3 regions of the Pseudoalteromonas sp. 2CM39R genome follow, and region 2 is predicted to be linked to each of the others. Evidence: riboswitches for the same ligand, from Rfam matches in the RefSeq annotation. Region 2 holds a riboswitch; each other region holds the start of a gene.
The links. Region 2 has a riboswitch for cobalamin ahead of MTF66_RS16665 (TonB-dependent receptor domain-containing protein). Riboswitches for the same ligand answer to the same signal wherever they lie in the genome.
Positions count from the first base shown of each region.

Region 1 (8,131 bases), on a different contig from region 2:
GGAGAGGGAGTTAGTGTATTCATCGGCGCTATTTTAGTGGTTTTTTATCAGGATGTCTTTAGCTTTCATTATTTGGTGTAAACATCGGTAATGATAATCGAGGAGGTTACAACAGCTTTAAGTTGTGCTTTACTCATCGTACCACCTTAAAACATAGAGAATAATAATGAATAAAGAAATGTTGATTGAACAAGTTGGGGCGTTGTTTGTTAATAATATGCCTTTTAACCAATTTTTAAAAATAGCGGTAGAGTCACTTAGTACTGAACAAGCTAAAATCTCCTTTCCTTGGCAAGATGTATTAATAGGCAACCCCGCGCAAAAAATTCTCCATGGCGGAGTTATTTCGGCGGTACTTGATAATGTCGGTGGAATGCTTGCTGCTGCCAGTGTGATCGGAAAACTAGACGATGCAGATTTACCCAGTGTACATAAAAGGCTAGCCACACTGGGGACTATAGATTTACGCACCGACTATTTACGCCCAGGCAAAGGCGAGATTTTTATTGCTAGCGCTAAGCTGATTCGCTCAGGAAATAAAGTATGTGTGTGCCGAATGGAGTTACACAATGAGCAGTCAGTACAAATTGCTTTTGGAACGGGCACGTATTTAGTTGGCTAAAAAGTGAGAGGGGGGTAAACTGACGGCCTTTTAAATCACCAAGTGGTTACTATGTCGATTGATACCGAGCAGCGAAAGGGCGCTATTTTTGCCTGCCTCGCTTTTTTTATGTGGGGCCTCGCACCCATTTATTTTAAGATGATCCAACATGTGTCAGCATTTGAAATTTTAATGCACCGTGTTATTTGGTCAGTGGTGTTTCTTATTGTGGTGGTGAGTGTGCTCAGCTACTGGGATAAAATTAAACGCATTTTAATCCAACCTAAACTTATTTTGATGTTAGTTGTTACCTCGACCTTACTAGGGTTTAACTGGGGATTGTTTATTTGGGCCATCAATAACAATCACATGTTGGATGCCAGCCTAGGTTACTACATTAATCCTCTATTAAATGTGTTGCTTGGTATGGTGTTTTTAAACGAGCGATTACGTAAGTTGCAAGGTGCTGCTGTTGCTTTAGCTTTTACAGGCGTGCTGTTACAGCTAATTAGTTTTGGCTCATTCCCCGTGGTAGCGTTTTCATTAGCAACATCTTTCGCACTATATGGCCTATTACGTAAAAAGCTACAAGTTGATGCTCTGCCTGGGATTTTAATTGAGGCATTAATATTGTTACCCGTGGCGCTTACCTATTGGTGGCTAATGGTACCGACTGAAACGTCAAATTTACCAGGGAATGATTGGCTAACCAATGTATTATTGGTGAGCGCGGGCATAGTAACTACGCTGCCACTGCTGTGTTTTACCGGCGCGGCTAAGCGTTTGCAATATACAACGTTAGGGTTTTTTCAGTATATAGGGCCTAGCCTAATGTTTATTTTAGCGGTGGTATTTTATGGTGAGGTGTTTGATGCTGAGCGCGTAATTACCTTTGCGTGTATTTGGAGTGCATTGGCTATTTTTAGTTGGGACTCATACCATCAATCGCGAAAACGCAGAAAAGCGGCCATTGTAGCCTCTGGTGTGGTTTAAAAACTAAACCACTTTATTACGACCCGACTCTTTTGCTTTGTAGAGCTTTAAGTCGGCTTGTTTTAATAGTTCGTCAATTTGATAGGTTTCACTGTGGCTGAAGCCTATCGATAACGTAAACTTGATGTTTGCTTGACTGAATTCATGACTGTTAAGCTCAATAAAAAGCCTGAAGCTCTCTAGTCGTTTTAGCGCTTCCTGTTCGGTTAGCTCAGTAAAAAATACCGCGAATTCTTCTCCGCCTAAACGGGCAACCAATTGGTTTTCAAAATATTTATTAAAGCATATCGCAAGCCCTTTAAGCACTTCATCTCCGGCATCATGGCCATAGGTATCATTAATAGCTTTAAAATGGTCAATATCAAGCATAGCTAACATGGCTGGTGCTTTTGCTTTTTTAAACTGCTTTAATGACTTATTAGCCTCTTCAAAAAAGTAACGGCGATTAGGGAGTTTAGTTAAATAGTCAGTATTGGCTTGGCGCTTTATAGTTTCGATATGCTCTAGCATATCGACGTTTTGGCTTAACCGGCAGTAAAATTCTTCACTATTAAAAGGTTTATACAAGTAGTCATTTGCCCCATTTTTTAAAAATAAGGCAGACAAATTAGACGATGTAGCGCCTGAGATACCAATAATAGCTTTTTCGTCATTACTATAAATGCGCCTAATTTCATTACATAGCTCAATACCGCCCATGTTAGGCATTTCTTTATCTGTGATGATCACAGAGATGTCAGGGGTGTTTTCAAGCTCTTTAAGCGCCTCTAGGCCATCGGCTGCTTGAAAGATTTGATATTTATGACGTGTTAATAAATTACAAATATATTGGCGTGTTGAAGCTGAATCATCAACAACCAGTACTTTTACCTGCTTATTTCGAGGTAGGCGATAAAGCTGCTTTTCTAAATATTCGTAAGCTTGTTTATTGCCTTTGATAATGTAATCAATAATAGGGTATTTTTCGACGGTATCGCGAGTTTGATTATCGATATTGCCTGTCATAACTATGGTAGGAATATCTGCTGCAACGGTGCAGGGAACCGCTTCCCCTTGTGGGGCATCAGGTAATATAAAGTCTACCACTGCGCAAAAGTAAGCATGTTTACTTATCAGCTCTTTAGTCTCAGCCAGCGACTGAGCAATATCAACCTCGTAGCCCGCTTTTTGCGCGATATGCTTTTGCACTCGCGCAATAGTAGGGGTGTCTTCAATAATAAGTATTCTGTGCGTCACGTAACAGCCTTGTTTAAATTTTGCAAAAGTGTTTGCTTATACAAGTTGTAACTGCTAAAACGCCAAAAAGCAACTATTGTAATGACTTATAGATTGTCAGCCTCAGAATAATAATCTTGGCTGATTGGTGTTGGCCCTGAAATTTTTGAGCGACCAAATAATGTATGAAATTTTGTTTTGCAGGTTGTTAGCTTTAAGTATTTAACCCATGCTCGCTCAATGGGGTTACTTGGCTCTATGATGCCACTTATTGCATTTACAAATTGTTGTTGATATTCGTTTTGCGGCTCAACTGTTTTGTTATACAAACTTTTTAAAACAACACCGTGCTGTTCTAAAATACTTGCCTCTAACAAGGTAAAGTGTCCGCTGCGGCTAAATCCGCGTGGAAAGTTTTGATCATCATAAAACTGACGTTGACTAACAAATGCTTGACGAAGTAGTGAAATATCATTGCTCATAGCTGTACCCTCATACCAATTATTAGCTGGAGTATGGGTCATAATCGCTATTTTTTTAAACAAAAAATTTTTATCGTGAGGATAAAAAATTGGACATAGATTTATTAAAAACATTTGTTGAAGTGGTGCGTACTCGCCATTTTGGTAAAGCGGCAGAAAACCTATACATAACGCAGTCTGCAGTGAGTTTTCGAATTCGTCAATTAGAGCAGGGCTTAGGCGTAAATTTATTTATTCGCCAGCGCAATAATATTCAACTAACGGCTCCGGGTGAGCGCTTGTTGCCGCATGCACAAATGATTATTACTGGAATGCAAAGGGCCAAAGTGGATGTTGCACTTGCAGATAATATGCATAAGCAAATCAGCTTGGCTGGGACTCCTAATATTTGGGATGCGTTTTTACAGTTTGGTATTACAAATATAGTATCGGCTATGCCCGGTGTATCTTTGGTGGCAGAGGTAAAAGCACAACAAGAGAGTACTCGATTACTATTAGAGCGCACCCTTGATCTAGCCATTTTATTTGATCCACCAAAAGTAGACGAACTCGTTGTTGAACGAATTTGTGAACTACCTATTATTCCGGTTAGTGGCTACGATACCGCAACAGGCGATAACTTTTTTGATAATCAATATGTTTATGTTGATTGGGGAACTACGTTTTCTCTTTGGCATGCGCGTCAGTTTACCGGTAAAACGCCGCCTTATTTTAGAACCAGTACCGGACGTATAGCGCTTGATTTAATACTGCAATGTGGCGGCAGTGCGTTTATTCCACAGGTATTAGTTAAAGACCATTTAGAAAAAGGCGAACTTTTTCATGTAAAAGGGGTAGAAAATACGTCAAGAGATGTATTTGTTGCCTATCATAGAGATAACGAACAGAAAGAGTTAATAGAAACTCTGGTTAATTTGCTGTCGCAAATGACACCGAGTTTACTGAAACAAAGTAAGTAGTCGTTAGACGGTATATTTTAGATGTTATTTTGATTTCAGATTTAATGCAGTTTTATTAACTTAAAAAGACAAAAATATGTCCTTTGTAATATTTTTGTCATTTAGCGGTGACACACTGCTGCTGTTTTAAAAATTAGTCTATTGTGTTTATCGAGGAAATAACATGAAATTTGCAAAATCGAGCCTATGCCTAGCCTTACTTAGTGGTTTATCTTTTAATGCGCTTGCAGAAGTAGACATTTACGGTAAAGCGAATGTAACCGTTCAATCATCTGATGATGGAGAAGGGTCGTTTACTGAAATTAAAAGTAATGCATCTCGTTTCGGACTTAAGGGGTCTGAAAAAATTTCAGACGGTTTAGAAGCTGTTTATAAGTTTGAGTTTCAGGTTGATGTGTCGGACGCTGACTCAAAAGGCGATAAAGATAATATTTCAGCGCGTAATCAATATGTAGGTTTTAAAGGTTCATTTGGTCAGGTAGTAATAGGCCGTAACGATACCGCGCTAAAGCAGGCGCAAGGTAAACTTGATTTATTTAATGACCTTGAAGGTGATATTAAAAATACGTTTAAAGGTGAAAACCGTTTAGGTAACTCAGTATCTTACGCTTCAAACTCATATGAAGGCTTTAAAGTGTTAGCTTCATTTATTGCAGAAGACGATAAAGATGCCAAAAATGGTTACTCAGTGGCATTAACTTACGGCGATGCAGGTCTTAAAAAGAGCGCTGTATATGCTGCTGTTGCTGCTGATAGTGAAGTAAATGGTTACGACGTAGTACGTGCAACAGTTCAAGGTAAAATTGAAGACTTTAGACTTGGCGCAATGTACCAAACACAAGAAAAAGTAGACGGTAGCGCTGAGGCTGACGGTTACTTATTGAATGCAGCTTACCTAATGGGTAGCAACACTTTTAAAGTGCAATATCAAACAATGGATTTTGATGACAGCGATGATAAAAGCGCAGTATCGGTAGGTGTTGATCACAAGCTAAACAAAAACCTTAAGGTATTTGGCTTTTACTCAAGTTTTGATATGGACAACAACGTTGACCAAGATTACCTAGGTTTAGGTATGGAATATAAGTTTTAACTAATACTTAGTTAAAACACTCCCTTTTAACCGCACTCAGCTGAGTGCGGTTTTTTTTGCTTTAAATTATTTACTTATCTGCGCATAATAGCCAAGCATTTGGAATGAGGTGAAACTCCTCAACTATACCCGTAACTGTGAACAGTTTTACTGTAAGTCAGATACAAGTGCCTTAAAACTTCATATAACGAGCGGGTTAACTCATTTTCTTTTTGGTACTTGTGGTACTGAGTGTGGGTTTTCTCTGCCTAGGATAATTTTTTGCACACTCAAACCGCTAAAAAAACTGCACTTCTAACCGTTAATAATGTCTCTTGGCGAGTGGGTAACACCTTAATCCTTGAGCATATTAATGTGAGTATTGAGCGTGGCAAGTTTGTTGGCTTAATTGGTCCTAATGGTGCGGGAAAATCGAGTTTACTGCGGTGCTTGTATCGATTTAATCAGCCGTCAGCGGGAGAGGTTAAATTTAATAACACCGATATTTGGCAACTAAAAAGCGAAGACTACGCCAAGCAAGTTGCCGTTGTGCTCCAAGAAACACCGTCGCAATTTAACCTCTCGTTATTCGATGTTGTGGCTCTAGGGCTTACGCCACATAAAACGTTATTCAGTTCGACCACCCAAGCAGATAAACAAAAAATAGCTCAGGCTATTAGCCATGTGGGGCTTGAATCTCATAGTACTCAATTATTTGATTCGCTATCTGGCGGTGAAAAGCAACGAGCCTTTATTGCCCGCGCTATTGTGCAGCAACCGCAACTTCTTATTATGGATGAACCAACTAGTCACCTTGATGTGAAATATCAAATTCAACTGATGGAGCTGGCTAAATCTCTAGGGATCACGGTATTTGCGTCATTTCATGACTTAAATTTAGCTGCTGCTATGTGTGATGAGTTAGTGGTTATTAAAAATGGAAAAGTTGTTGATGCAGGTAAGCCAAATAAAGTGGTCACTGAGCAGATGCTGGATGAGGTGTTTGGCGTTTGTGCACAAGTGAGCACTCACCCTCAAGTAGCTGCTTCGGGTGAGGCTATTCCTCATATTACTTATTATTATGGATACCAATAATATGACGGTTTTTTCTAACCATACCGTTGCATTAATCGCTGCGCTACTATGCGCACTATTAAGTTTATTTATTGCACTGAGTTTTGGTGCGGCACCCACGTCGCTCGCAGATGTTTATCAAAGCTTAACCTTTTCAAACGAGGCTTCATTTACCAGCCGTATTATTATTGAATTAAGAATGCCACGTACTTTACTGGCTTTTTTAGCTGGGAGTGGCTTAGCGATTGCAGGTTTAATACTACAAACAGTCACCCGTAACCCCTTAGCAGATCCTTATTTATTTGGTATTTCGTCCGGCGCTTCATTAGGTGTGGTTATACTAATGTCTTTTGTGGGAGCTGGGGCGGGTATTGCGCTATCTGGGGCGGCATTAACCGGTAGTTTAGTGGCGATGGGATTATTAATTTTAATTGCTGGCAGCCAGCGTAATGCCCAAGTTGAATCGATGTTATTGGCGGGGGTAGCCCTATCATTTTTATTTAGTGCTTTTACTAGTTTGCTACTTTATTGGAGCGATCCACAAGCGGTCGCGGCTATTTTATTTTGGACTTTAGGTAGTTTTGCTAAAGCACAGTGGCAGTCGCTGCTGCTACCTGTCTTAGTCATTATAGTCTGTACAATAATCATGTTGGGTTTTAGGCGTCAGCTTAACGCCATGTTGTTAGGCGATGAAAGTGCGACAACGCTTGGCGTAAGAGTACATCGTTTTAGAATTTTAATGCTTATTTTAAGTTCGTTGATCACGGCCGTGTTAGTTGCCAACTGTGGTGGTATTGGTTTTGTTGGCTTGATGGTGCCACACATAGTGCGCTTTTTTATCTCTCAAGGTAGCCGCGTTGGATTATTAATGACCGGATTAGTCGGGGGAATATTTATGGTGTGGGTCGATGTGCTCGCTCGCTCACTATTAAGTAATCAAGAGTTGCCAATCGGAGTGATCACGGCGGCTATCGGCAGTCTATTCTTTTTAAGTATATTGTATTTTCGTAAGCGTCAGCTGGTGGTTCAATAATGAAAACACTAATGGTACAAGGCACTACCTCAGATGCAGGTAAAAGTACCCTGGTTGCAGCACTTTGCAGAGTGTTTGCTAATCAAGGTGTTAATGTTGCGCCGTTTAAACCGCAAAATATGGCGCTTAATAGTGCCGTAACTCATGATGGCGGTGAAATTGGTAGAGCACAAGCATTACAAGCCGTTGCGGCAAAAGTTGCACCTGAAATAGACTTTAACCCGATATTACTCAAACCCAATAGTGATACCGGCGCGCAAGTTATTATTCATGGTAGGGCTATTAGCAATATGGAAGCCGACTCTTACCATGACTATAAAAAAGTGGCTATGGAAGCGGTATTAACCTCGCATAACCGTTTAGCTAAACGCTTTGACTTATTGTTGGTTGAAGGGGCTGGTAGCCCAGCTGAAATTAACTTACGCGCAAACGATATCGCCAATATGGGCTACGCCGAAAAGGTCGATTGCCCGGTTATTATTATTGCTGATATTGATAAAGGGGGTGTGTTTGCTCACCTAGTAGGGACTTTGGCGCTATTAAGCGAATCAGAGCAAGCACGGGTAAAAGGCTTTGTGATTAACCGTTTTCGTGGTGACATTAGCCTATTACAAGGCGGGTTAGATTGGCTTGAAGAGTACACAGGTAAACCTGTGTTAGGGGTGTTACCCTACCTACACGATTTAGCACTTGATGCCGAAG
Region 1 is NZ_JALNTM010000011.1:247,104-255,234, forward strand. Features, by position in the region: gene recQ (DNA helicase RecQ) at 1-23, opposite strand, end outside; gene MTF66_RS23560 (thioesterase family protein) at 167-622, shown strand; gene rarD (EamA family transporter RarD) at 674-1,594, shown strand; gene MTF66_RS23570 (response regulator) at 1,598-2,830, opposite strand; gene MTF66_RS23575 (DUF413 domain-containing protein) at 2,917-3,291, opposite strand; gene MTF66_RS23580 (LysR family transcriptional regulator) at 3,381-4,250, shown strand; gene MTF66_RS23585 (porin) at 4,414-5,343, shown strand; cobalamin riboswitch at 5,401-5,531, shown strand; gene MTF66_RS23590 (ABC transporter ATP-binding protein) at 5,605-6,417, shown strand; gene MTF66_RS23595 (iron ABC transporter permease) at 6,419-7,429, shown strand; gene MTF66_RS23600 (cobyric acid synthase) at 7,429-8,131, shown strand, end outside.
Region 1: another riboswitch for cobalamin. It lies ahead of MTF66_RS23590 (ABC transporter ATP-binding protein); the one in region 2 lies ahead of MTF66_RS16665 (TonB-dependent receptor domain-containing protein).

Region 2 (8,131 bases):
CGCTGACTATTTGTTTATACTAGTGGATTGTTTTAATGCAGCATCGTATTTTCGAAAATTGAGTAATGAGTATATGAATACCAAGGATAAAATAATTCAAACCAGTATTTCATTGTTTAATGAACATGGTGAAAGAGCAATATCAACTAATCATATTGCATCGAGTTTAGGCATGAGTCCGGGTAATCTTTACTACCACTTTAAAAATAAAGAAGACATTATTCGCCATATATTTGCACTTTATCGTGATCATTTAAGTACTCACTTTAAGCCAGTTGATAAAGGCGACGATGCTTTTGAGCATCTTGGCCCTTATTTAGATTCGCTATTTGAATTAATGTGGCGCTATCATTTTTTTTACGACAACCTTGGCGATATTCTTGCTCGCGATAGCCATTTAAAACAGGGTTACATTGATTTTCAGCAGGAATTACTTGAGCAGGTACGTAACATCATTTTGGCCTTGCGGGATAGTGAAATTATTGCCATTGATGAACAAGATGCCATTGAACTTGCTCATACGCTAAAATTAACGGTTAGCTTTTGGACACCCTATATGAAAGCAAGAAGACTAAGTGGTGTGCTGGTTGAACAAGATATTTACCCTGGCATTGTAAAAGTACTGACTTTATTTAAGGCTTACAGTACAGAAAAAAGCGCAAATAAAATTAATCAGTTAAGAGACAAGTACGCACTTTTAGCAAATGCTGCCCCCCAGAATCCTTAAGCCTGTTGAGTTGGTTAGTTCCTAGGCGTTAAATTTTTTGCTATAATTCGCCGCGCCCAATGCCTGGGTGCGCGAATTCCCGCAGTCTAAGAGTTGAACTATGCTTAAATTTATCGTCAAACTTCACCCTGAAATAGCCATCAAAAGCCGTTCAGTCCGTAAACGCTTTACCAAAGTGTTAGAAAATAACATTAAAATTGTATTGCGTCGTGTTGACGAAAAAGTACAAGTACGTAATAACTGGGATAATATTTCAGTTGTTACAAAACTAGATGATGCTCAAACTCGCCTTGATTTTATTGATAGCTTGCAGCGCATTCCTGGCATCGTACAGTTTATTGAAGTGACCGAAACAGACTTTAAAACCCTTGATGACATCTATCAAAAAACCATTGCGTTAGTTGGCCACACTATTATTGGTAAAACCTTTTGTGTACGTGCTAAGCGCATAGGTCAACATGATTTTACTTCAACTGAATTAGAGCGCTACGTTGGTGGCGGGCTTAATCAACATGTTGAAGGAGCTCGAGTAAAGCTAAGCCGTCCTGAGGTAACAATTCGTTTAGAAATTAAAGACGAAAAAGCCTACATAGTGACGCAAACCCATTTAGGAATGGCGGGCTTTCCACTGCCAACACAAGACGATGTATTATCGCTTATGTCTGGTGGATTTGATTCTGGCGTTGCCAGTTATCAGATGATCCGTAAAGGCGCTCGTACACACTTTTTATTCTTTAACTTAGGTGGTGCTGCCCATGAAATTGGGGTTAAGCAAGCGAGCTACTATCTATGGAAACAATACAGCTCTACACATAAAGTTAAGTTTATTACTGTTGATTTTGAACCGGTTGTTGCTGAAATTTTAGAAAACGTTGAGAACAGCCAAATGGGTGTTGTGCTTAAACGTATGATGATGCGAGCGGGTAGTGCCGTTGCTGAAAAACTAAATATTCAAGCTTTGGTAACGGGTGAAAGTATAGGTCAGGTGTCTAGCCAAACCTTAGCTAACTTAAGTGTTATTGACCGTGTAACCGAAACGCTGATTTTACGCCCTCTTATCCAACATGATAAGCAAGAGATCATTAATATAGCGCGCCAAATAGGCACTGCAGAAATGGCAGAAACGATGCCTGAATACTGTGGTGTGATCTCTAAAAAGCCGACGGTTAAAGCCAAAATTGAAGTCATTAAAGCAGAAGAAGAGAAGTTTGATTTTGACGTATTAGATACCGTTATTGATAACGCCCGTGTTATGGATGTGCGCGATATCGATGTTGAAGCTAAGCAAGAGCTTAAAGAGGCTGAGTCAGTTACAGAGTTACCAGAGGGAGCGGTTGTTGTTGATATTCGCTCACCTGAGGAAGAAGATGCCGCTCCGCTTGAAATTGATGGTATTGAAGTTATTCATTTACCGTTTTTCCGTTTAGCAACTAAGTTTGGTGATTTACCTAAAGGCAAAGACTATTACTTATATTGCCAAAAAGGGGTAATGAGCCAGTTACAAGCGCTTATTCTTCACGAAGAAGGCTTTACCACTGTAAAAGTCTATCGTCGTTAATGGCTAAATATTTTAAAAGCGCGGATTTATTCCGCGCTTTTTTTTGCCAAAATTTCAGCGAGTAAAGCGTCGTTATACGGGGTCGCAATATTATGTTGCTTGCCTTGTTCACTAATATAACCACAAATTGCCATGATCTCAGTTTGCCTATTATGCAAAACGTCTTGATGCATAGATGAGTAATTCTCTGCGGTTAAACTCATCACCTTATAGGCGCGCTCGAGGGCATCAATAAGCTTAATATTAAGTTTAAGCGCGGTCGCAGTGTGGCACGCTTCAGTTAATAAATTAATAATTGAGCTATTGAACTGTGGCGCACGCAACTGGCCGTTTTTTATATTGTACAGAGCGGTTAATGGGTTTATAGCAATATTAACCAGTAGCTTTTCAAACCGCAGTTGCTCAATATTGTTGCTGACAATTAATTGCGGAATAGTGTGTAATTGTACACTAAGCTGTTGAATATTTTGCATAGCTAGTTGATTACAGCCCCCTAATACACTTTGCCCGTTTCCGGTATGCTGCACAATATTAGGGTTTGATTTGAACCCAGCCATGCTAGTGGTTAAAAAGTACAACGACTGCTGCTTTGTTAACTGTGCATTTAATTGTTCAACATTACCCATGCCATTATGACTCAGTACAATATGGGTATTATTACCAAGATAAGGCTTTACTTGGGCATAGGCTTGTTGCACTGCAAACGCTTTAACTGTGAATAAAACAATGTCAAACTCGGGAGCTTGGGCTAATTGCTGTTGTGAGATGAAAGTAGCGTTAATTTTTTCTGAAGGGGCATCACCACGGCTATAAAAGCGAGTGTTAAGGGTGCCTTTTTTAGTAAGAATATTAACAGTGTGATGTTTCGCTAAGAAATAGCTAAATAACAAGCCAATAGCACCATCACCAACAACAAGTATGTTAGCCATAACGCTTCTTTTTACGTAGTGTTAATAGGGCTTTAGCTAAAAAGTAGCTCGCCGCACCAATAAAGTCGGCAACAAAATCGGCCAGTGATGCTTGTCTGTAAGGGAGGCTATCTTGCATAATTTCTATTGCGGCACCATAGCCGGCTAACAGCAATATTTGTGCATATAAAGGCAGTTTAAAGGCTTTATCCATTATAATGGCAAGTAAAAAGAAAATACCAAAATGCGCCACTTTATCTACATGCGGAAATAAGTTTGCAGCCCCTTTTACCTCTTTAGCAAATAAGAAGGTAAATGCGACAATACTAATTAAAAAAATAGCTTGGTAAACACGCCTCGTCACGAAGAATCCTAAAATCGTATAAAAAAGAAGCCTCAGTATATCAAACTAAATTAGTATCGCACCTGAACAAGATGCAGAAAAATGTAAAGGTTTATCATTTTAACGTTATAATTGCCGCATAAAATTAAGATTAGCTAGTTAGGAGAACATCATGCCTTCATTTGATATTGTATCTGAAGTAGAAATGAACGAAGCACAAAACGCGGTTGATAATGCCAATCGTGAATTAGAGACACGATTTGATTTTAGAGGGGTCGATGCCTCAATTGAATTAAACGATAAAACAATTAAATTAAAAGCTGAAGCAGATGCTCAGGTTATGCAGTTGTTTGATATTTTAGCTGGGAAAGTTTCTAAGCGTGGAATGGACGTTGCGAGCCTAGAACTACAAGATATTTCTCGCGCAGGCAAAAATGTTTTTCGTAACGTTGCACTAAAGCAGGGTATCGAAAAAGATATGGCTAAAAAAGTAGTAAAAGCCATTAAAGATTCTAAAGTAAAAGTGCAAGCGGCTATTCAAGGCGAAGAAGTACGCGTAACGGGTAAAAAGCGTGATGACTTACAAGCTGCTATGCAAGTTGTACGCACTGCCGATTTAGGTCAGCCATTTCAGTTTAAAAACTTCCGCGATTAATTTATTGTTTCGAGCTAGGCACTATAGGCGCTTAGTTCAAAGCAACATGTATTTAGCCAAACACGCTATATTGTTTGGCTTTTTTATTTTTGAATCTATGATAATTACCGAACCCCGAACCCCGAACCCCGAACCCCGAACCCCGAACCCCGAACCCCGAACCCCGAACCCCGAACCCCGAACCCCAAAAATCAAATTGTAGATGTTTAGACGTCCGTTGACATTTTTAAGTAAACAGATAACAATAGCAGCCTATTTTCAAGGTGCTTGCTAAACACTTCAAAGGTGTGATTTTTTTAGTAGGATAATCGGGAAGTTGGTGCGTTTTCATTGATGAAGTCAATCCCAACACTGCCCCCGCAACGGTAAAGTTATGCTGTATTTTATTATGGTAACTGAGTCCGGAGACCGGCCTTGATGTAATCTTACTTACTAACATCTTTGCGGTGGGCAGAGATAGGGAACATCATGATAAATAAAACTGCATTGGGTGTGGCTATTTCGGCGGCACTGTCTTTTTCTGCATCTGCAGAACAAACCATTGAAAGAATAACCGTTACTGCAAATAAATTTGAACAACCTATAAATGATGTATTAGCAAGTGTGGCAGTTATCGACCGCGCTGATATTGAAAAAGCGAATTACCGAGACTTACCTGCAATATTAAATACCATAGCTGGTATTGATATTGTCCGTAACGGCGGATTAGGTCAAAAAGCAGATATATTTGTTCGCGGTGCTAGCGCTAAATATGCCTTAGTATTGGTTGATGGCGTAAGAGTGAGCGATGCAAGCTCAGGTAGTGTATCGCTAACTAATATTCCAGTTAATAGTATCGAGCGTGTTGAAGTTATTAAAGGTGCCAGAGCAGCTATTTATGGCTCTGATGCGGTAGCCGGAGTAATTAATATCATTACCCGTAAAGCCTCAAATAATACGCTTTCGGCTAATTTGGGCAGTCATAGTTACAGTAATTATCAGCTTGCTGGTGGGCTTGCAAAAGAGGCGCTTAGCTTTAATTATAATCTAGGCTATGAAGAGACAGATGGTTTTGATGTTACTGGCAAAGATCCTGTGGCTGAATATACCAAAGATCACGATGATGATGGCTACAAAAATAAAAACATTGGCTTTAATTTAGCGTATGAACTGGCTGAACTAGGTGAGTTGAGCTTACAGTCTCAGTACAGTGAAGGTGAAGCGCAGTATGATAACGCATGGGGTAACGATGCCTACGATTTTGAAAACTATACCGCTAAGCTAGGCTGGAAAAAAGCCTCAGAAGTATATACCCAAAGTACTTCATTGAGTGTATCGCAAGAAGAAAATACTCAAACTGGCACCGATGTTCAGCAAGTGTATAGCACAGAGCGTGTTGAGTTTGAATACCGAGGGCTTTATAGCCTAACGAAAGAGCTTGATTTATCAGGTGGTTTTAATTACTTGTCTGAGGATTTATCAAACTCTTCAGCAACGTCATCAGAAGAAAAACGCGATAATAACGCATTGTTTATAGGCGCGTTTTATAGTCATGAACAATGGTTAGCAAATGCGGTTATCAGAACCGATGATTATGACTTCCATGGCCGCGCAAATACTTACAGTACTGGACTTGGATATAAAGCGAATCAGTATGTAACGGTACGTTTAAATCATGGCACCGCATTTAGGGCGCCGTCTTTAATTAATGCGTTTGTGACTAACAGCCCATACTACCTGCCAAATAATAATATTAAGCCTGAGGAAGCCTTAAACAATGAGTTTGGTGTTACCCTAGAAACTCAATGGGGGCGTTATGATATTGCTCTTTTCGATAACCGTATCAATAATTTAATTAGTAATAATTATGATGCGGACTCAGGTAAATATATTGCAACTAACATAGATAAAGTATCTATGCAGGGGCTGGAAATGTCGGCTGAGTTTTCCGTGTTAGGCTTTGAACACTCTGTTAATTTTAGCTTTTTAGACGCTACAGATGAAAAGACGAATACGGATTTACCACGCAGACCTTCAGAATCGTTTAATTATCAACTCGCCAAATCATGGGGCGATTTTGATGCCAGTTTAGATATGCAGTATCGCTCATCGCGTCCATCAATTGCGTATTATGATTCTGAACTCGCTGGCTATACGGTATTTAATTTAGCAGCCAATTACCAGTTGCTCGATAATTTGTCGTTAGCTGCTCGAATAGAAAACATTACTGATAAGGAATATTTTACTGCGGCAACAGGGTTTGCTGCCAGTGGTGAGCTATTAGGTTATAACAGCGCAGGAAGAACTTTCTTTGTGGGGGCAAATTACCAGTTTTAATTGTCACTTTTAGTTGCCGAAAAAGAAATAGCCCAGCAAATTGCTGGGCTATTTGGTTAGAGCTTTAATGTGTTTTTACTCAGATAAAAACTCGCTAAATTCGGTTTCAAACTTGTGCAATTTAGGTGCAATTAAAATACTACAGTAGCCTTGTTCTGGGTTTTCATTGTAGTAGTCTTGGTGAAAACTTTCAGCAGGGTAAAAAGTGGTTGCTGGGCTTACCTCTGTTACTATAGGCTCGCTAACATGAGTTTGCAGCCCTGCAATAACGGCCTGTGTTTGCAATTGTTGTTGCTGATCATGGTAATACACAACGCTGCGGTATTGAGTGCCTATATCGTTACCTTGGCGGTTTAACTGGGTAGCATCATGCAAAGTAAAAAACATTGCGAGTAGGGTTTCAAAGCTTATTACACTTGAATCAAATTCAACGTTAACCACTTCGGCATGTCCGCTATTGCCTGTGCAAATGGCTTTGTAGGTTGGGTTATCAGTGTGCCCGCCTGTGTAACCAGAACATACACTGAGTACCCCTCTAACACGCCTAAATGCTGCGTCAATACACCAAAAACAGCCGCCGCCGAGTGTTGCTACCTGTGTGGTCGAACTCATAAGTACTTCCTCAATTATATGGTTATATGCACCAAAATAGCGCCGTAACTGCTAATTACGACGCTCAGAGTGACTTAGATCTCTTTAAGTGGTTTTTCAGCTGCTTGTTTATCTAGCTTTTGCTGTAAAAACTCTGGTGATTGCGTGTTACGTGCCAAGGCATAATAAGCGGCTGGTACAACAAACAGAGTCAGTATGGTGGCAACCGTTACGCCGGTAAATACCACCACACCAATTACCATTCTACTTTCCGAGCCAGGCCCTGAGGCGAGTACCAAAGGTACCGCGCTCATAACTGTGGTTAGGGAGGTCATTATAATAGGACGTAAACGCTGGGTAGCGGCTTGTAAAATAGCTTCACTAAATTCCAACCCTTTATCACGTAACTGATTGGTAAATTCAACAATCAGAATACCGTTTTTAGCGCTTAACCCGATGAGCATCACAATACCAATTTGGCTGTATATATTGAGTGTTAAGCCCATACTCCACAGGCCAAACATAGCACCCATTAGCCCAAGTGGAACGGTGAGCATAATAACAAGCGGATGCATAAAGCTTTCAAACTGAGCAGCGAGTACTAAAAAGGTTACGGTCAATGCCAGCACAAACACGTAGGTCATGGCTGAGGCACCTTCATAAAACAATTGTGACTCACCTTTGTAATCAATGGCGCCATCAATGTCATTTTCTTCTGCGGCAATATTGTTTAAAAAGTTTAGTGCTTGTTCTAGCGTATAGCCATCAGCTAAGTTGGCACTTAGAGTAATTGCACGCATACGGTTATAGCGGTTTAAACGCGAGGCGGTGGCTTCTTCTTTCAAGCTTATAAGGCTGTCGAGTGGCACCAATTCATTGCTGCGAGATTTAAGGTAAATATTTGAAATATCAGTAGGGTTTGCAAAGTCTTCTTTAGTTCCCTTTAAAATTACATCGTACTCTTCACCGCGGTCAATAAAAGTGGTTACACGGCGTTGGCCAAGCATGGTTTCAAGTGTACGTCCCACATCTG
Region 2 is NZ_JALNTM010000007.1:56,360-64,490, forward strand. Features, by position in the region: gene MTF66_RS16640 (TetR/AcrR family transcriptional regulator) at 74-727, shown strand; gene thiI (tRNA uracil 4-sulfurtransferase ThiI) at 828-2,285, shown strand; gene MTF66_RS16650 (ketopantoate reductase family protein) at 2,312-3,214, opposite strand; gene MTF66_RS16655 (VanZ family protein) at 3,207-3,557, opposite strand; gene MTF66_RS16660 (YajQ family cyclic di-GMP-binding protein) at 3,709-4,191, shown strand; cobalamin riboswitch at 4,458-4,623, shown strand; gene MTF66_RS16665 (TonB-dependent receptor domain-containing protein) at 4,660-6,507, shown strand; gene msrA (peptide-methionine (S)-S-oxide reductase MsrA) at 6,583-7,119, opposite strand; gene MTF66_RS16675 (efflux RND transporter permease subunit) at 7,194-8,131, opposite strand, start outside.

Region 3 (8,131 bases), on a different contig from region 2:
TTAGAAGAAATTTAAACGAGCTTGAGCTTTAACAAAACGCCGTCTTTACGGCGTTTTGTTTTTTCGGCTATAGTCAGCAAAACGGTAAGGGAGTGAAATATGGATAACAACATACAAATCGCCACTTTTGGCGGCGGCTGCTTTTGGTGTATTGATGCCGCATTTAGACGCGTAAAAGGCGTGCTTAATGTCAGTTCTGGCTATGCTGGCGGTGAGATTGAAAACCCTAGTTATCAACAAATCTGTACCGGCTTAACGGGTCACGCTGAGGTGGTTCAGCTTGATTTTGATAGCAGTATCGTGAGCTATAACACCCTACTTGAAATGTTCTTCACTTTACACGATGCCACACAATTAAACCGCCAAGGTAATGATGTCGGCACCCAGTATCGAAGTGTTATTTACTATCATGATGAAAAGCAAAAAGCAGAATCTCAAGCCATGATTGATGCCTTACAAAAGCAAATTCGTGAGCCGATTGTCACCGAGCTTAGCCCGCTTACAAACTTTTACCCTGCAGAGCAGTACCATCAAGACTATTACAATGAAAACCCAAATCAAGGTTATTGCAGTATTCTGATTGCCCCTAAGCTTGCAAAGTTCGAACAGTATTACGCAGATAAACTAAAATGAAAAAAGCCCGCTAAGTAGGTAGCGAGCTTTTAGACGCAGAACTAATAATAACGCTGAGCTTGTTTTAACTTAAGACTAATGACATCAACGGGCAAATTAATGTCAACTACTCGCTATAAGTAAACAACTCAGCAGACCTTAGTGGTTATTAGAACTGATAGCGGGCACCTACAAACAGGCGACGCTCGGCCGTGTTGTAGTAATAAAATTCGTCGTTGATGTAATCACCATCTAGATCTGTACCATAGGCATCAACGGCGTTGTACTCTTTATCGAATAGGTTTTCTACACGTAGTGACACAGTTAAGTTGTCAGTTGCTTGGTAGTGACCTACTAAATTCCATAACGTATACGAAGGTAAGTGCGTTAACTTGCCATCACGGTCACCACGGTATTGCATATCGATACCGGCATCAAAATCCCCCCATGCTTTGTTTAATGACCAATTCACACTGTGATTTGACACATAGGTTAGTGACTGACCTGTCTCAGTATCTTCCGCTGAAAGATAGGTAAAGTTAAAGCTGTGATCAAAGCCAAATACTTGGTTTTTAAAGCTAAACTCAACACCCTCGTGGCGAGCTTCGTTTATATTGGTTGGGATCCACTGCCCTGATGCATTTGGTGCCCAAGCGATTTTGTTGTCGATTTCGCTGCGGAAAATCGCAATATCTAAGCTGATATCATTCACATTGAGTGATAAACCAAGCTCTTGGTTATCTGATGTTTCAGGATTTAACTCTGGGTTACCTGAGCCTGGGTAATATAAGTCATTAAATGTTGGAGATTTAAAACCCGTACTTTGACTTACGCGGAATGTAGCGATGTCATTTAAGTGATAGCCAACAGCTGCGGTGTAAGTTGTTTCATCATCAAACTGCTGATCATCATCTTGGCGAACGGTTAGGTTTGCCAGCACTTGTTCGTCGTCATAATAAGCGCCAACAAACGCAGCGAATACTTCACGGCTGTCTTTTAAGTAAGTACCAGAGTTAGTGTTCACTTCATCTTTATACCAATTCAAACCGCCACTAAGAGTCAGAGCTTGATTGAAAAAGTATTGGCCATTGTAATCGATTTGCTCACGCTCAGTTTCAAACTTATCGACCACCGTTGCGCCTGTGTAATCAATACGTGAGTCATCTGAACTATCACTTGATATTGCAATATCAATGGCATGGCTGTGTTTTTCGAAAGCTTTTTTCCAACCTAGTGAAGCTTGGTAATTTTCGAATTCACCTTTTTCTACAGTGCTGTCTGCAGGGCTATAAGCGCTATCGTATTTTGCTTCGCCTTCTGAGTATTGTGCTTGCGCTAAAAACTCACCTAACTGCTCATTTTGATAACCTAGATTAAAGCCAAGGTTTTTGTTCTCGTAGCCGTCTTCATCTGGGGCTAAGCCTTGCAGAACATCAAATCCATCTGTTTTTTCATAACCAGCATTAACTGCAACATCAACACCCGCAAACTGGCCACCTGTCGCTACTTGGTACTCTTGGTAAGAGTCTGAGCCAAAAGTAACATCTAAGGTCGTATTTTGTGCTTTACGCGTAATGATATTAATCACACCAGCTAGCGCATCAGAACCATATACAGCAGCACGTGAGCCTTTAATTACTTCAACACGCTCAATACTGTTTAAAGGAATATTGCTAATACTTTTATAGCCAAGTGTTGCAGAGCCGGTGCGTACACCATCAATTAAAATAAGTGTATGACGAGAACTTGCACCACGTAATGACACACCTGAGCTTTGCCCAAAACCACCATTGGCATTAATTTGAAAGCCTGCTTGGGTGGCCAGTAAGCTTGGTAAGTCACGAACATAGCTTGCTTCAATATCAGCACGGTCAATGACAGTAACGCTGGCTAATACATCATTAATTGATTGTTCGAATTTATTGGCAGTAACTGTGATATGCTCGATTGATTGCTCGTCAGCAGATACAGAAAAAGACAACGCAGCAGCAACCGCTACGCCTAACGCAGATTTATTTAGCATGATATCCCCTAGCCTGTGCCCACCGCACACGCGAATAGTAAGTTACTTCAAGGCCGGTCTCCGGACTCTGTACATGCATGGCATATACATTACCGTTGCGGGGGCAGTGTTGGCATTGTTTTCTCCCTGAAAACGCACCGACTTCCCGATTATCTTGCGACTATTTCACCCTTTGAAATAAAACGTATCTGAAGATACAGCAAGCACCTCGAAAATAGGCCGTTATTGTGATGATTTTGGGGAAGAAAGTCAATGGACGGCTATACTGCTAAAATAAAGTTTTAAGCTTTAAGCTGTAAGCCGAAAGTAAAAAAGCCAATCAGCGAGGCTGATTGGCTTTTATAAAACAATGATTACCAGAAATACTCATGAGGTTTCGAGTTTCCTAACGGAAAAACAATTCCTTCTGGGTCAGCACCATTCAGCACAAGCTTACAAAGAGTTTTATTTAAACGTCTTCTTGGCTTGGTCATCGTCATTTTCACCCACCAGCTTGGTGTTTGTTGGTAAAAATAAGTACTGTGTGGGCCTGTATATTTTCTGTTTATTTTACCGTGTTTATTACGATCTATTGCTTTGTTTTTTACTGACATAAATATCCTCTAGCTGAAAATAGCTAGAAGATATCTTTTTCTCTGTAACCTAATATTTGTCTCAAAATACGCTCCTTGTAAAGTTCAGAAACTTGTAGGCTTATAGCTTAAAACTTACAGCTTAAAGCTAAAAACATAGAGTATTAATCGCGGAAGTTTTTGAACTGGAATGGTTGACCTAAATCAGCAGTACGAACAACTTGCATTGCTTCTTGTAAATCATCACGCTTTTTACCAGTTACACGTAATTCTTCACCTTGAATAGCAGCTTGTACTTTGATCTTTGAGTCTTTGATTAACTTAACGATTTTCTTCGCTACGTCTTTTTCAATACCTTGCTTAAGAGCAACGTCACGCATTACGTATTTACCGCTACGCGACTCATCTTTAAGCTCAAGGCTAGATACATCTAAACCACGCTTTGAAATTTTCGCAGCAAGAATATCAAAAAGCTGCATAACTTGTTGTGGTGCTTCTGCTTTTAACTTAATTACTTTGTCACTTAGTTCGATTGATGCATCAACACCACGAAAATCAAAACGCGTCTCTAGTTCACGCTTTGCATTATCTACTGCATTCTGCGCTTCGTTCATTTCTACTTCAGAAACAATATCAAATGAAGGCATGGGGTTCTCCTAACATAGTCTTTTTTAAATTCATTTATGGTTGGCAATTATAACGCTTATTTATAGATTCTTTCTATTTTTATCCAACTTGTTCAGGTGCGATGCAAAAATTGTTTGATATACTGGCCATTCAATTTCGGCATTTTTAGGGTTTATTGTGACAAGGCGTGTTTACCAAGTTATCTTTTTAGCCAGCATTATTGGCTTTACAATTTTATTTGCCAAAGAAATTAAAGGGGTGAGCAACCTCTTTCCACACGTTGATAAAGTGGCGCATTTTGGTATTTTCTTTGTACTGGCCATGGTGATGGATAAAGCCTTTAAATTGCCACTTATGGTGCAAATTTTACTGTTAGCCGGATATGGTGCAGCCATAGAGTTTATGCAAGATATGCTGCCTTACCGTCAAGCTTCGGTTGGGGATTTTGTCGCTGACTTTATTGGTGCTGTAAGTTACTTTATCATTAAACTTGGTTTTCATTTAGGTAGTAAGCAACGTAATGGCTAACATTTTAATTGTTGGCGACGGTGCGATTGGCTTATTGTTTAGCCATTTTTTATCTGCGCAACATGACATTACATTACTGACCCGTAAGCCGACCCTGACCACGCGTTTTTATCAAGCGAGTAATGGTAAATCACACCCTATCAAAGCCCGTATCATTAATCACAAAGAGCTAAGTCAATCAGCCCCCTTTGACTTGGTGTTAATAACAGTAAAAGCATTTCAGGTGCAAACTGCCTTTGGACAAGTAAAACCTTACCTCAGTAAAGCATGCCAAATCGTTCTTTCTCACAACGGCATGGGGAATGTCGATGAGCTCAATGCCCAGCTTTTAAACACGCAAGGGTTAGCGTTTTTAACAACGCGTTTAGCTGGTTTTAAAACAGCGCCTTATAGTGTGAGCCATACAGGTAATGGCGAAAGCGTGTTAGGTGCATGTAATACAGCTGCAAGCGAAAACCTCGGTGAACTTAAGCAGCAGTTTAGTTACTTACCACACTTTTCAGTGAGCGATGATATTCACTCATTGCGATGGCAAAAACTGTTAGTGAATATTGCTATTAACCCGTTAACAGCGATTCATAACGTAAAAAATGGCCAGCTACGTGCACCGCAATTTAGCACGCGCATAATCAATTTACTTAGTGAAGCGTGCCTGGTAGCTAATAAACAAGGGGTTAAAGTAAAACTCAGCGAGGCGCTGGATCAAGCCTATTCTGTGATGACAGCCACCGCTGAAAACTTTTCTTCTATGCAGCAAGACATCAGCCATAATCGAGAATCAGAAATTGATGCAATTTGTGGTTATGTGTGCGAGCAAGGCGCTAAGTTAGGGGTAAAAACTCCCTATAATCAGGCCATGCTGAGCATGGTAAAAATAAAAAGTTAATTAGCTGCTAGTTACTAGGGGAAAGGAGAAAGAGTAAAGTTACTTGCTTCTCGTTTCTCGTAATTATTTCAGGCATTAAAAAAGCGCGAACATGTCGCGCTTTTATTACCATCCCTTACGGACGATACACTTTTACGTTGCTAAAACCTTCTTCGTGCAAGATCAGCGCTTGTAGCTGGCTCATCACACCTTTAGCACAATATAAGTAATATTCTTTATCTTTTGGTAAGTCACCAAATTTAGTCGCTAAGCGGAAGAAAGGTAAATGCACAACTTCAATACCTTCAAGCTCTAGTGGGTTTGCATCTTCTTCTTCAGGTGAGCGAATATCAACAACAACCGCTCCTTTAGGTAAATCAGATACAGACTCAGCTTCTTTAACTTCTTCTTTTGCTTCGGTGTCAATATCGCGAATATCCATCACACGCGCATTTTCAACAACTGTATTTAGCACGTCGAAGTCAAACTTAGCTTCTTCGGCAAGAATGGTTTTGATTTTAGCTTTAACCGTTGGCTTTTTAGAAATTACGCCACAGTATTCAGGCATGCTTTCTGCCATTTCAGCCGTGCCGATTTGACGCGCAATATTGATTATATCTTGCTTGTCGTGTTGGATTAACGGGCGAATGATTAAAGTTTCTGTCACACGGTCAATCACACTCAAATTAGCCAATGTTTGGCTTGATACCTGACCAATACTTTCGCCTGTTACCAGTGCTTGTACACCTAGTTTTTCTGCAACTTGGCTACCGGCACGCATCATCATACGCTTAAGCACAACACCCATTTGACTGTTTTCAACGTTCTCTAAGATTTCTGCTACAACAGGTTCAAAATCAACAGTAACAAACTTCACTTTATGAGTAGAGCTGAACTGTTTCCAGATATAATAACTCGCCTGCTTAACACCGATTTCGTGCGCAGCACCACCTAAGTTAAAGAACAAGAAGTGAGTACGTGCACCTTTACGGATCATTTGATAGCTTGCAACACCAGAGTCAAAACCGCCCGACATAAGCGATAGTACATCTTCTTGTGTTGGCAACGGGAAGCCCGCCATACCTAAGTGAGTTTGAGTAACAATGTATGCTTTATCATCACGTACTTCTAAGCGAACAGTCACTTCAGGGTGAGATAATTTAACGCGCGCACCTTCAACATGCTGGTTTAAACCACCACCTACGTAGCGCTCTACATCGCTCGATGTGAAATCATGCTTACCAGAACGTTTACAACGCACACAGAATGTTTTGCCCGCAATCGTGTGGCCGATTAGTTCAAGTGCTTTTTGGTAAATATCGTCGATTGAATCGAAGTCTGTTTCTGTTACTTCAATAAACTGTACGATACCTGGAATGCGTTTTAAGCCATCGATAATATCTAAGCGAACTTGCTCAGATTCTAGCAAGCTAACAACAGAGATATTGTCCCAGTTGTTTCTTACCTGAACTTTTTCGTCAACACGACGCAAAACGATCTTAATGTTATTTTCTAATAACTTGGTAAAACGCTTACGAACAGATTTACTCTTGATCGCGATTTCAGGGTGTAATTTGACGATAAATTTAAGCATAGTTCACTCTTAGACTGTGGATTTCACACGCCCTAAGGTATAGCAACCTCAAGGGCGCGCGATTATAACAAAAATTATAGCGTCTAGGAAATAAACTGCTTTGCGGGATTATTGTTCGCTTTGCTCTGTTTCAGCAAGAGCTAAATACTTAGCTCTTAATTGGTTAACTTGCTCTAGGTGTTGCTCGGTGCAATGAGCTTTTAATAGCAGTAATACTTTTAAAATACCGTTATAAATATCAGCTCTGGCAAGTTCACCACTTAAGCGACGAGCTTTGATGTAAGGCGTCCAAAAGCTCACGGTCATTTTAAGCATATGCGCAAGTTCTGTAACATCTTCGTCTTCAATGCAAATAACACCACCTTCACGTAATGCAAACAGCACATCTTTGACTTGCTCTAAAAGCTCAGCTTGAAACGCAATATAGCCTTTTTTCAGCTCTTCATCACGAGATAAAATATCGCCTAAGTTGTCGTAGAAAAACTGAAAACGCCACATTAATTCAAACAGTGAATCTAGATAACCGGCTAGATTCTCTAGCGCATCATCATCAGGCGTCAAAGGCTTAAAGTGTGTGTGTAAGTGGTCGCTATACAAAGCAAATATATGGCGAATAATATCTTCTTTATTTTTAAAGTGATAATACAAGTTACCTGGGCTTATCCCCATATGCGAAGCGATATGATTGGTTGTTATGGCACGCTCACCGTGGCGATTAAATAACTCGATGCTGGTGTGTATGATCTTGTCCTTTGTGCTCATAGCATAATTACTCTGTTTTTATGATTATTACGTTCCCCAGCCGAGCAGTATAAACAAATGCGCGGCAATTAAATACTACCTTGAAAAATATTAACCTCAATCGGTTTAGTACCTTATATAGGTGAAGGTTCCTAATCCGATACGCGTATTTTCTAAGCTGCATAGTCGAGAAAACACTGTTAATATAGCAGGCAAATTTATAAATCGCTGATAGTTATGAACGTTACTGCAATCTATCCGGGCACTTTCGACCCACTTACAAATGGCCATACAGACTTAATTCATCGCGCGGCAAAAATGTTCGATAAAGTAATTGTTGCCATTGCGCATAACCCAAGTAAACAACCCTGCTTTACCCTTGATGAGCGCGTTGAGCTTGCTAATAAAATTTTGGCGCATCTTGATAACGTGAATGTAATTGGTTTTTCAGGCTTATTAGCTGATTTAGCTCGCGACCATAATGCCGAAGTGCTTATTCGTGGTATTCGTGCGGTGTCTGACTTCGACTATGAATTTCAGTTAGCGAATATGAATCGTCGCCTGAACCC
Region 3 is NZ_JALNTM010000009.1:277,002-285,132, reverse strand. Features, by position in the region: gene MTF66_RS21005 (efflux RND transporter permease subunit) at 1-15, shown strand, start outside; gene msrA (peptide-methionine (S)-S-oxide reductase MsrA) at 100-633, shown strand; gene MTF66_RS20995 (TonB-dependent receptor domain-containing protein) at 782-2,635, opposite strand; cobalamin riboswitch at 2,669-2,823, opposite strand; gene MTF66_RS20990 (hypothetical protein) at 2,989-3,228, opposite strand; gene MTF66_RS20985 (YajQ family cyclic di-GMP-binding protein) at 3,372-3,854, opposite strand; gene MTF66_RS20980 (VanZ family protein) at 4,012-4,362, shown strand; gene MTF66_RS20975 (ketopantoate reductase family protein) at 4,355-5,248, shown strand; gene thiI (tRNA uracil 4-sulfurtransferase ThiI) at 5,364-6,821, opposite strand; gene MTF66_RS20965 (TetR/AcrR family transcriptional regulator) at 6,930-7,583, opposite strand; gene coaD (pantetheine-phosphate adenylyltransferase) at 7,800-8,131, shown strand, end outside.
Region 3: another riboswitch for cobalamin. It lies ahead of MTF66_RS20995 (TonB-dependent receptor domain-containing protein); the one in region 2 lies ahead of MTF66_RS16665 (TonB-dependent receptor domain-containing protein).